One region of the Paenibacillus sp. FSL R7-0272 genome, then DNA from elsewhere that is predicted to be linked to it. Evidence: riboswitches for the same ligand, from Rfam matches in the RefSeq annotation. Region 1 holds a riboswitch; each other region holds the start of a gene.
The links. Region 1 has a riboswitch for thiamine pyrophosphate ahead of thiM (hydroxyethylthiazole kinase). Riboswitches for the same ligand answer to the same signal wherever they lie in the genome.
Positions count from the first base shown of each region.

Region 1 (3,146 bases):
GAGCACCTCCACCGGGTCACGCGTCGTATTGACGCTACCCATCACCAAATACAACTGCAGCGCGCGGTGGACCGCTTCCGCATCCCATCTACGCATCAGCGGCACCCCGCTGTCTGCGCTGGTACGCAAAGTGATTCGTTGGCCCGTGCCCGGTCCCGAATCCCAGCTCATCTTCAATGGCTGCCTGAATGAATGCTCGCGCGGTCGTAACGGCAGCCAGAATAGGGGCACCCTTCGCCAGTTCCGCCGTAATGGCAGCAGAGAACGTGCAGCCGGTTCCATGGGTATGACGTGTCATAACACGAAGGTTCTCCAAATAATGAAAGGAATGCCCGTCATACAGGATATCGATAACCGTACCGCTTCCCGTATCATGTCCTCCTTTAATCAAGGCATATGTTGAACCCATCTGCACCAATTGCTTTGCGGCTTCCTCGCGCTCACTCAGGTTCCGAATCGAACTCCCGATAAGTAGTTCGGCTTCGGGAATGTTAGGTGTGATAACCAAAGCAAGAGGTAGCAGATCTTCCACAAGTGCTTGCACAGCCTCCTGCTGGAGCAGAGGTGCACCTCCTTTGGCAACCATCACGGGATCAATAACCAGATTTGACCAGTCGTATTGCTGACATTTTGCCGCAACAAGACGAATAATCTCGGCACTATACAGCATACCTGTCTTGATGGCACGCGGCTGAAAGTCGACTCCCGTTGAATCAAGTTGCTGGGCAATGCCGTCGTAATCAATCGGAAACACGCCTTGAACCCCTGTAGTGTTCTGAGCGGCGATTGCAGTAATGACCGTCATGCCGTATACACCAAGTTCTTGAAAGGTTTTGAGATCTGCCTGAATTCCTGCACCGCCGCCGTTATCAGACCCGGCAATCGTTAACGCTTGAGCAATATTCATCAGACACCTCCACGAATCTGACGGATTTGTGCATGCTCGGAGAACAGCGAAGGTGTAATCTGCGCCAGTTGATTTAACAATTCAATCTGGAAGCTGCCTGGCCCCTGATGAGCCGTTCGTGCTGCAGCCTGTTCAGCAGCTACACCGTAGGTTGAGACGGCTTCCACCACGCTGTTCAGCATGTCGCGCCCCGGCTCGGCAATCGCAGCAAAAGCACCAATGACTGAGCTGAGAAGACAGCCTGCCCCGGTAACTTGGGTGAGCAATGCATGTCCGTTGCTTGTGAGGAAAGTATGATATCCGTCTGTAATAATGTCGTACTGGCCCGTAATAACGACAATACAGTCAAGCTGTTGCGCGGCCTTCTCCGCAATGCTAATCCGATCACCCTCGCCAACCCCGGCGTCCACACCTTTGATATTCCATGGCACACCAATGACATGGGCCACTTCGGCGACATTGCCTCTTAATACGGTAAGACGAAGCTCACGAACCAGCATTTGTACCGTATTGGTGCGATATGTCGTGGCTCCTGCACCAACAGGATCAAGGACAACAGGCACATGATGTGCATTGGCTGATTGTCCGGCTAGACGTATCGCTTGAACGACCTTTTCATCCAATGTGCCGATGTTCAGAACCACCGCACCAGCCATTCGAGCGACGTCAGCGACTTCTTCATGAGCATAGGCCATAAACGGAGAGGCTCCGAGGGCAAGCAGACCATTTGCGGTAAAAGGGGCAACCACAAGGTTGGTAATATTATGAACCAAAGGATTGAGTGAACGTACACGTTCAAGATAAGACATCCAAATGACCTCCTTATTTTCAAATGATGGATATGGTTATGAGCGAGACGACTAGCTGAAATACAAAAAAGCCCCACCCATTTCCGGAGAAATGAACGGAGCTATACGTTTGAACTGAAGTTGATCCCCATCTAGGATAGAGATCCCCTACTGCCAATAAAAGCCGCTCCACTTCCCTCCGCTGGTATAATCCAGATCAGGTTCAAAGGGTCCGAATCGCCGTATTCGTCTCAGCCGCAAGGCTCCCCCAGTGCAAATGTACAAGATATGCAGTTATGTACTCAGCATATATCCATCTTGACTTAATGTAAATAGGGCGAGGATTTAAGCCTTGAAATGGGGATGAAAAATACACTGGACTTTGTTACTGATCCGCTATTCTGATTTACCTTAGCTCGTGAACCCGATATAATGGGGATTGGCTCATATGGCCGTACTACGAATGAGGGCAGGACCGTTGTTCCTCCCGGCAGAATGGGGACCCTGAGTTGAAAACGTTCAAGAAAGTATATATTGAAATTACGAGCATCTGTAATCTGGCATGCAGCTTTTGTCCACAAACGAAGCGAGCCAAAGGATTCATCGACCCTGAAGTCTTTAATAATATATTGGATCAGATCAAACCACACACAAAACATATTTACCTGCACGTCAAAGGGGAACCGCTGCTTCATCCCAAAATTGACCTGTTGCTGGATATGGCTCATGCCAAGGGATTTAAAGTGAACATTACGACCAACGGTACGCTACTGCCAAAGACACAGCATAAATTATTGGGCAAACCTGCACTGAGACAGATGAATTTCTCGCTGCACAGCTTTGACGGCCATGAAGGTTCTACGGATCGTGACGGATACTTGCATAACATCTTGTCTTTTGTTCGAGAAGCGGTGAAACATAACGTCATTGTCTCGTTCCGACTATGGAATCTGACTCAGGATAACTTCACTAATGCTCAGATGAATCGCAATCGGGAGACACTTGAGGTGCTGGAAAAGGAATTCAATCTGGACTTCCGTATTGAAGAAAAGGTGGTTGCGGGTAGTGGCGTGAAAATTGCACCCAACGTATACCTGAATCAGGACCATGAATTCCAATGGCCAAGTCTCGATGCACCTGAAGATGACGGCAAAGGTTTTTGTCATGCATTACGCAGTCAGGCAGCTGTGCTGGTTGATGGAACCGTGGTTCCATGCTGTTTGGATGGAGAAGGTGTCATCAACCTTGGAAACATCCATGAAAAGTCTTTTTCCGATATTGTGGACGGAGAGCGTGCGAACAATCTGGTATACGGTTTTTCTAAAAGGGAAGCTGTAGAAGAACTTTGCCGCAAATGCGGATACCGCCAGCGTTTTGGAGCAGGAGCTTGAGACGGTGTGGCACATCGTAGAATAATTTGTAGTGAATTCAGGCTTGTCTGCTGAAGTATA
Region 1 is NZ_CP150221.1:1,029,953-1,033,098, forward strand. Features, by position in the region: gene thiE (thiamine phosphate synthase) at 1-96, opposite strand, end outside; gene thiD (bifunctional hydroxymethylpyrimidine kinase/phosphomethylpyrimidine kinase) at 89-907, opposite strand; gene thiM (hydroxyethylthiazole kinase) at 907-1,716, opposite strand; TPP riboswitch at 1,873-1,975, opposite strand; gene MKY23_RS04465 (radical SAM/SPASM domain-containing protein) at 2,205-3,086, shown strand.

Region 2 (3,146 bases), 520 kb from region 1:
CCTGAATACTGAGTAATGTACTTGCCATAAGAAATCAATGCTCCTTTCGGGTGTGGGTGGATAAGTAGATATGGTCGTTGTACACTGTAACACTCCGATGACAGAATAACCTTCCAATCGCTGTTATCCCCAGATTTTTTGATTCCCTTTTCCAAAGGGGAAAATCCGGTGATAAAGGCGAAGCGTATGCTTCCGATGCTAGCTTTCTTTCAGAAAGCTTTTAGCTCCGCTTTTTCAGGTTTTTTCTGTCCTCTCCGTTTCTTGTGTACAAAAAATTCAACTTATCCATTAAGCTGTGGAAAAAATTCAAGAGAAAGCGCGCTTATGAGGTGGTTTTCCTTAGAAAACCTTATAAGCGTTGACTTCTTCAATTTTTTTCTGCCCTCTTCGTTCAAAACGTGTAAATATCAAGGTTCATGGTTACAGTTAGATTTAATATTACTGTGGTAAAAATTCGTTCGTGTAGGCTTTCGTTACATCGATCTCTTTATCCAGCAGTTTTTTGCTGAACATCCAGTCGGTGTAGTTCTTCCATACCTCTTCCTTTTGTTCACCCCAGCGCGGGGCATCATCTTTGTATTTCGGGCTGAGCCACTTTTGGCTTGCGAGTACTAATTCTTTGTCCAAATCGGGAACAGCTTTGATCAAAATGTTCGCTGCTTCTTCAGGGTGATCAATCGCATATTGATATCCTTCAGAAGTGGCCTTCAGGAAAGCCTTCACCAGTTCAGGGTCTTTCTGAATCGTCTGTTCATTGGTCACGAGTACAGGGGTGTAGTAATCCAGCGCTTTGGCATAATCTTTTACATATAACATGTCAATCGGTTCTCCGCGTAATTCAGCCTCAATTCCCGTCCAGGCATAGAAAATCCACGCAAAGTCGATGTCCCGTTTCACAGCTGTGAAGAAGTCGGCATCGCCCATGTTAATCTTTTTGACTTTGGATACGTCAGCACCTTCGCCCTCCATAATGGATTGCATCACCGCTTCTTCCACCGGGGAACCCCAGCCGCCGTAAGTTTTACCTTCAAAGTCTTTGGGTGATTTGATCTTACGATCCACTGGAGCGGCAAAACCGGATGTATTATGCTGAATAACTGCGGCAATCGACACAAGGGGAACGTCCTGCGTCCGCGCCTGAGTTACACTTTCCTGATAACTGACGCCAAACGGTACCTCACCCGAGGCAACCATCGTATCCGCACCGCCGGCTCCCGGCTGTACAATCTCCACGTTTAAACCTGCTGCTTTATAAAAACCTTGGTCCACCGCTGCATACAGACCGGTATGATTCGTATTTGGAGTCCAGTCGAGCACGACCTTTACATCTTTCAGTGCAGTACCGCTCCCCTGGTTGGTTTGGTCCGAACCAGTCGCACCTTGCTGCTCTGTTGGAGCGGCTTCTTTGCCACCACATGCAGCTACGGTAACCAGTAGCACACACATGAGTAACATTCCCATCGTTTTACGCCATTTCATTGTGTTTCTCTCCTTCGTTATGTCCGGCCGAATGGCACGGGGTACTCCTTGGCTTCATATCCAATCCCTTTGCATAAATCGCCGGATTTATACGTGCGGGTTATCCGAATAACGTCATTTTTCTGTTTCTGCTGGCAAAAGAAAACAAAAAAAGCGCCCCGTAATCCGGGACGCGTGCAGGCGTGAGAGAGTGGCGTTCAGCTTATAGCTGTGCCGTTGCAATTTACTCCGATTCCTACGCTGGCATGATCCAGATCAGGTCTAAGGGTTAGTATCTTGATGGGATACACTCTCAGCCGGCCAATTCCGACTCCCCTGGGAAACTATGAAGTTACGGGCATTACTAGGTGTAATTATAGGCCAGTGACAGGATTGTGTCTACATAAGTTGGACTAAAAATATTTTCACAAAATGTTCACTTATGTGACGGTAGCCTGATTGTCTATAATGATCCAAGTTACAGAAAGGATGAGTGTATTGCCAGTAAACAAGAAACAACAAGTGATTTTTGGACTTATGATGTGTACAGGAATGGTCGTAGTGATGATGACCTTCAATTTATGGCATACGGGGATGTTAAGTCAGATGTCCGTGCCGCAGCTATTGCTCCAATTTGTGATCTGTTTTGCCATCGCCTTTTTGGTGGAATCGTTCATCGTGGGACCGATAGCGAGAAAAATTACATTTTCCTTCTCATTTGCGAGGTCGAGTAAAATTAGAGGTGTAGTTACGATGTCCTTTTTCATGGTAATCGGCATGGTTTTGCTCATGTCTTTATATGGCATCATTACAGCCTATACTGCAGGTCAGCTAGAAGGAGATTCCGTAATCAATGCGTATCTTCATACGATTGTACGTAACTTCGGTCTGGCATTGCCTTATCAGTTGATTGTACTCGGGCCGCTAGTGCGTTATGTATTTGGCAAGTTGTTCAAGGGACCAGTAGCCGTTGTGTCGGTTTAAATCATCGTATCGTTATCCATCATAACAAAAGTATTTCCTGGGCAATCCTGTGGTTTAAGAAGTTCTAGCGTAAGCGATCCAAAACAAAATACCAATAATCACAGCAGCAATAATGATCGTAGTGAAAACTCCGCTCAACCATGAACCTCGCTGGGCTTGGCGGGCAAGTTCATCTGCTCTTTGTTTGGCGGCTTCGCCCTCGGATGAATTCAGATGGTTTGGGTCCATATTCATGCAATATCTTCTCCCCTCGACAGCTTAATTTACCATAGTCTGAACTGTTATATAGGACAACTCATATATATTTGAAAAAACGGTTACTCGACTAATTGTTTAATGGAAGCTAAAGCCATGACGATACTAATTGCAAGAAGGAAAATACCTCTGAATTTAATACGTATGATGTCGGAAAGTATTAACTCGTCTTTATTCCGGTTGAAAGGCCAGGAATTCGGTATGAGCAGGGCTCTGATTCCAAAGACGAGTCCGAATAAACTAATCAACAGAAAGATGATGAAGAAAAACATAAATTCACCCCTTGGTGTTTTAGAAGTTATTTCAATTGTACTTGATCCAGCTTTGGAAAGATACGTAAACGGGCATCTATCAGTTGCAATGTTGTTCTGTCTTCGTATATACTGAGAAACACAATTACAGATCGGATCATGCCGTTGAAGAGAATCCAACTCAGAGGCGTTTTCGCC
Region 2 is NZ_CP150221.1:509,591-512,736, forward strand. Features, by position in the region: gene MKY23_RS02350 (MTH1187 family thiamine-binding protein) at 1-28, opposite strand, end outside; gene MKY23_RS02355 (ABC transporter substrate-binding protein) at 439-1,479, opposite strand; TPP riboswitch at 1,694-1,806, opposite strand; gene MKY23_RS02360 (hypothetical protein) at 1,948-2,442, shown strand; gene MKY23_RS02365 (hypothetical protein) at 2,497-2,676, opposite strand.
Region 2: linked by a shared signal. The riboswitch ahead of MKY23_RS02355 (ABC transporter substrate-binding protein) and the one ahead of thiM (hydroxyethylthiazole kinase) in region 1 are both predicted to bind thiamine pyrophosphate.

Region 3 (3,146 bases), 2.7 Mb from region 1:
TTGGAGAAACCCACTGCCCTTTTGTTGGATGAGCCGACAAACTATCTGGATGTAGAGCATATTGAGTGGCTAACTAGATATTTGAAAGACTACCCATATGCTTTTCTATTGATTTCCCATGATACAGAGTTCATGAATGAAGTGGTTAATGTCATTTATCATCTGGAATTTGCAAAATTGACGCGTTATGCGGCCAACTATGAGAAATTTCTTGAAATGGCGGATATGCAGAAAGCACAGCATATTGATGCCTATGAGAAGCAACAGGAATATATCAAAAAGCAGGAAGATTTCATTCAACGCAACAAAGCTCGAGCTTCGACCTCTGGTCGAGCGAAAAGCCGGGAAAAACAACTTGGAAAGGTCGAGCGAATTGATCGACCAGACGAAGCAGCAAAACCAACATTTAAGTTCAAGGATGCCCGCGCAAGTAGCAAAACCGTTTTTGAAGGTATTGATTTTGAGATCGGTTATACGTATCCATTACTACCTAAGATGACTATGACGATTGAACGTGGGGAAAAGATCGCGATTGTGGGATGCAACGGGGTAGGTAAATCAACACTGCTCAAAACGATCCTGGGTAAAATAGCGCCGATTAGCGGAAAAACGTTTCTTGGTGATTATTTGGAGACGGCATACTTTGAACAGGAAGTGCGAGCCGGGAATATTACACCGATCGATGATGTATGGAACGAGTTTTCACATCTAACACAGAACGAGGTGCGAGGACATCTTGCACGTTGCGGGCTCAAAAATGAGCATATTACTCGTCCGCTTAACATGCTGAGCGGGGGAGAGCAAGCCAAAGTCCGTTTGTGCAAACTGTTGATGCGTGAGAGCAACTGGGTCTTGTTTGATGAGCCGACGAACCATCTGGATGTAACGGCGAAGGCTGAGCTACAGCGGGCGCTGAAGGAATATAAAGGAACCGTTTTACTTGTATCGCACGAACCGGATTTTTATGAAGGCTGGGTCACCAAAACGTGGGATGTAGAAGAGTGGTCCGAAAAAGCACGATGACAAAAAAAACCGGTTGTGGTAATATAGGCTACAACTTCATATGAACACTAGGGGGGCCGCACGATGCGGCTGAGATGGAAGAATGCGATTCCGGACCCTTTGCACCTGATCTGGATCATACCAGCGTAGGGAAGTGGCGCGTTTCAGCGAAAACGATAGTAAATGATTCTTAACGTAAGAACAGGATCTTATTACATCGTGATGCCAAGCGGTTCAATATCAAAATAAACAGTTATAGATTTGACTATCAAACTGTTTAACAGGTATTTGTCAGACGCTTGTGATTGAACTGAACCTTTGTTTATACGCAGCCACTCCCCTACGGGAGTGGCTTTTTTGGTTTTATATTTGTCATTACTACTTCTCCAAGCCTGTAGCTGAAAGGAGCGAGAACGAGATTGCATACCTTGATGTTTGATTATGATGCTCATGAATCAGGTAAAACTTCAACAGACCAGTGGTACAAGCGGACAGATAAATCTGTACCAACGTGTGGACTAGAGCAAGACTTTTTTAAGTTACATGTGATATCTACGAATAAAGCGGAACAGTCAGTCATGTTGAAGGCAGCCAAAGATATATGGCCTTATGTGCATTACATTCATATCCGGGAAAAGCAACTCTCGCAACAGGAATGTTTTAACTGGGCCAAATTGATGGCAGAAGCGGGTGTTCCAGCTTCCCGCATTGTAATCAACGGTGCGAACCTATATTCGTCAGGCCATTTTTATCAAGGGGTACATTGGAGCCAAGATATGCTGGAAAGGGCAAAAGTAATGGTAAAGCCCGAGAACAAGCATGATTTGAGGCTCCGGTTGGGGATATCGGTGCATTCGTTGCATGAAGCGAGAATTGCCGAAGAGTATGGCGCGGATTACCTTTTTTTCGGGCATGTGTACGCAAGTGCAAGCAAACCGGATTCTGTAGCGAGGGGATTAGATGCATTATCGGAAGTGTGCTCCAGTGTCAAGGTACCTGTTATTGCAATTGGGGGGATCCAGCCGGATAACATTCGGGCCGTCAGGTCTGCGGGAGCCAGGGGTGCTGCTGTGATCTCAAGTGTGTTAAAACATGCAAACCCTGCTCATGCTGCTGCGCTTCTTAAACAGGCTGTGGAAGCAGTGAAGTGAATGTTTCTCGATCAAAAAGTTGGAAATGACGCCAACCTAATAAGATCGGAATGTTGTTCAAACAAGGAGATGACAAAATGGTACAGAGAGGACCGAGTCAACCCGAGGAAGTGATCGACTCATCGTGTGAACAAGATAAGTTTAAGCGGCTACCGCTATCCGAAACTTTAACTAAGAAACCAGAAACCTTTCATGCAGAAACAATCATTGTGGGCGGTGGAGTCATAGGCTGTGCGATTGCTTTTGAACTGGCATCCCGAGGTCAGGAAGTACTGCTTGTTGAGCAGTCGGAAATTGCTAGCGGAGCTTCATGTGCAGCTGCCGGCATGCTGGCAGCAGATAGTGAGGATTTTGCTCATCCACTCATGGCACAAGCCGCATATGACAGTAGGGAATTACTTCATAAGCACAAAGAGCAAATATCCGCTTTAACAGGTATGGATCTTGGCTTACGGCGCAACGGATTTATTACACCGTTTCGTTCATACGGTGATCTAAGTAAATACAAGGATAGACGAAATACCACTTCCGGAGTGCAGCAACTTTGGTGGGATCGAAGCATAGTGCAACGAGAAGCGTTGTGGTTGAATCGGGATACGTACGGCGCTTATTACCGATCATTGGAGAGCGAAGTGTTGCCCGTGTCATTGACAAGAGCTTATGCGAGGTCAGCTGAAATGATGGGTGCCCGCATTTTGGAAGGAGTTCAAGATATTCGGCTGATCGTAGATAGGCATGGTGTTCAAGGGATTAAAACGGCTAAGGGAGAGGTGTGTTGCAAACATATCATAATAGCTGCTGGTTTACACGGGGAGCAACTCATGCATCAAGTGGGGGTCGTTTTGCCTTCAAGTCCGGTGAAAGGTGAAATGTTGGCCGTTCGGTTTACTACAGATCAGGCTGGAGGCAGACCCGATCGCACGGTATATGCAGAAGATGCCTATATTGTTCCGAAAGCAAACGGAGAGGTATGGATCGGCGCAACCAGTTTGC
Region 3 is NZ_CP150221.1:3,714,740-3,717,885, reverse strand. Features, by position in the region: gene MKY23_RS16395 (ABC-F family ATP-binding cassette domain-containing protein) at 1-1,023, shown strand, start outside; TPP riboswitch at 1,063-1,172, shown strand; gene MKY23_RS16390 (thiamine phosphate synthase) at 1,422-2,153, shown strand; gene thiO (glycine oxidase ThiO) at 2,231-3,146, shown strand, end outside.
Region 3: linked by a shared signal. The riboswitch ahead of MKY23_RS16390 (thiamine phosphate synthase) and the one ahead of thiM (hydroxyethylthiazole kinase) in region 1 are both predicted to bind thiamine pyrophosphate.

Region 4 (3,146 bases), 290 kb from region 1:
ATGTCTGTGGTCAGTGGCCCGAGCGTATAAAACGGCGCTTCCTGGCAGATCTCCATCTGCAAATCCACATTCTCCTTGATCTTGTGCATCGGCACATGTCCCGGCCCCTCAATCATCACCTGCACATCATGCTTCCATGCAATCTGCGTTAATTCCCCAAGTGTGGCGAGCTCCGCCATCTGTGCTTCATCGTTGGCATCGTAGATGCTACCTGGACGCAGTCCGTCCCCGAGGGAGAAAGCAACGTCATACCTTTTCATAATCTCGCAGATTTCTTCAAAATGGGTGTACAAAAAGTTCTCCTGATGATGTGCCAGGCACCACGCCGCCATAATGGACCCGCCTCTAGACACTATTCCCGTCATCCGTTTCGCTGTCATCGGAATATATCGGAGCAACACACCCGCATGAATTGTAAAATAGTCCACGCCCTGCTCCGCCTGTTCAATCAGCGTATCCCGGTACAACTCCCAAGTGAGGGCCTCCGCCTCGCCATTTACCTTCTCCAGCGCCTGATAGAGCGGCACCGTACCAATCGGCACTGGGGAGTTACGGATGATCCATTCCCGTGTGGTATGAATGTCTTTGCCTGTGGAGAGATCCATTACCGTATCCGATCCCCAGCGAACAGCCCAGGTCATCTTCTCCACCTCCTCCTCGATGGAGGAAGATACAGCGGAATTACCTATGTTGGCGTTGATCTTCACGTGAAAATGACGCCCAATCAGCATCGGCTCACTCTCCGGGTGATTGATGTTGGATGGAAGAATAGCCCGGCCGCTCGCCAGCTCCTGCCGCACGAATTCAGGCTCTACGCCTTCACGAATAGCGGCGTACTCCATCTCGGGCGTAATCAAGCCCTGTCGCGCATAATGCATCTGTGTGACAGAGCGTCCAGCCTGAGCACGTAGCGGTTGACCGCGGAATCCCGGGTACTCCTCTGCCCCGGCTCTCCGTCCTCCCGCCTTCAATCCGTTATCCTCCGGCTTCACTGCGCGGCCCTCATATGCTTCAACGTCACCACGCTCCATAATCCAGTGATTTCGGAGCGCAGGTAATCCCTTCCGAATATCCATCTGGAATTCGGGATCGGTCATCGGGCCGCTCGTATCGTAGACACGCAGCGGCTCATTATGCTCCACCCCTTGGGAGGTATTCGTATCATGAAGGGCAATTTCACGCTCCGGTACAGCAATGTCCGGTCGTGAGCCCTGAATGTAGACTTTGCGGCTGCCCGGGAAGGGTTGTACCCCTCCAGTCGCTCCGGTTTTCTTTTCCACCGGATGACCATCGCGCCCTGTTTCCTCTATTCCCGTCTGTTGCTCCGTTTGGTTCCCTGTATTCATGTCTCCTGTTTCCTCCTCTGTGATCTTCATTTGCCCATATCGTCCACCAATGTGACAGCTTTGACTTACCACACCTGTCTGGAAAAAGCAGAGCACAGAAGCACAGCAGGATTGACCCTGCATAAGCAGCTAGAATGATCCAAAAGACAACTTTTATGTACAATCAGCATGAGCACGAAACACGAGATCACTTCTCTTAGAAGTCCAGGCATCTATGCCGCAATTATTGTGCTGTCACTGCCAAGGTGAAACACAACAACTGAATCTCTGCTTGCCGCTGTAAATAAAAAAAGCCGGTTCCGAAGGAACCGACTAATGTCCATCACCATACACGCAACAAGGGCCACCCGCTGCAATACAGCATTGATCCCGGGTTAACGTCTGTGGTGTCTGTGGTCATATGGCCGATTACTTCCCTACGCTGGTATGATCCAGATCAGGTGCAAAGGGTCCGGGATCTCATGCGATCCCGTCTCAGTCCGGACAATTCGGACTCCCCCAGTAACGTAAACGTATTGCGACAATCAAGCCGCTGTTCAACTTAAAATATGACATTCAACCGACCCCGCTGGGTCGTCCATTACAGAGTAGCGTAATCTGGGCTTAAATTCAACCTTAATATTCCAGAGAGGTAATTCCCTTCGAGCAAAACTTCATGCAAGAGCCTTCCCCTATGGCAACATAAGTCCCATTTGTACAGCTGCTTCTTTCAACACAGGCGCGTACTCATGTAATGTCTCTTGCGAGAGCCTGCTAACAGGTCCAGACACGGAAAGCGCTGCTGCAATGTTGCCTCTGCGATCCATAATTGGCACAGACACAGCGGCAGCTCCCGGCTCGCGTTCCTCATAGCTGGTTGCGTAGCCACTCACTCGAATGTCTTCCATCTGTGCCAGATAGACGGCCGGATCGATAAATACAGGCCATTCCGGGCCGTTCATCAGTTCCTCCCGATCCTCATCAGCGGCAAATGCCATTAATACTTTGCTGGAAGCTCCTACGGAAAGCGGCAGTCTGACACCTACAGGTGCAACCCGCCGAATCGCCTGATCACTCTGCACAGCCTGAATCCGAATCCGTTCACCGCCGTCACGAAGGTAGAGACTTACGGTTTCGCCCAAGCGATCACGCAGCCTCTCCATTGCAGGTAACAGCAAAATTGCAGGATCGTCACTACGTGACATATGCGCTGACAGCTCCCAGATCCGAATACCTAGCCGATACTTTTCGGTTGCCGCATCACGTATCACGAACCCCCGATCCTCCAGTGTAGCCATCAATCGATGTACCGTACTTTTGTGCAAACCGATCTGACTAGCAATTTCAGTGAGTCCAAGATCACTGCGCGTGGTAAAACATAATAATATATCCAGCGCCCGTTCTACAGCCCGGACGGTTAATTTGCGGTCTTCCATGGCATGATGCCCTCCTCATGTTTCATCACATGAAACTTGGTTACATAAATTATATGAGAAACGGTCTCATCTGTAAACCAAAAAGAACCGTTTTGAGTATGATTTGAAAACAAAAAAATGAACAAGGATATCCAATTAGCACATCCCAATCTCCTGTAATTTACACACTATGGAATTGTTACCTCTACATCTTAAGAACTATATAACAATTGCGTAACAAATACCTCCAATCAATTGACTTTGACTATATCGGGACATACGATAAAGATAGAAACGAATTTAGATAAAATATCAAAAGCGTGACTTTAGCATTAGGATGCCATCGTCATGAATACGTGCTAAAAAGTACCTATATGCTATTTTTCATATCGTTATGATCTTGTCC
Region 4 is NZ_CP150221.1:738,845-741,990, reverse strand. Features, by position in the region: gene thiC (phosphomethylpyrimidine synthase ThiC) at 1-1,346, opposite strand, end outside; TPP riboswitch at 1,743-1,856, opposite strand; gene MKY23_RS03380 (IclR family transcriptional regulator) at 2,018-2,761, opposite strand.
Region 4: linked by a shared signal. The riboswitch ahead of thiC (phosphomethylpyrimidine synthase ThiC) and the one ahead of thiM (hydroxyethylthiazole kinase) in region 1 are both predicted to bind thiamine pyrophosphate.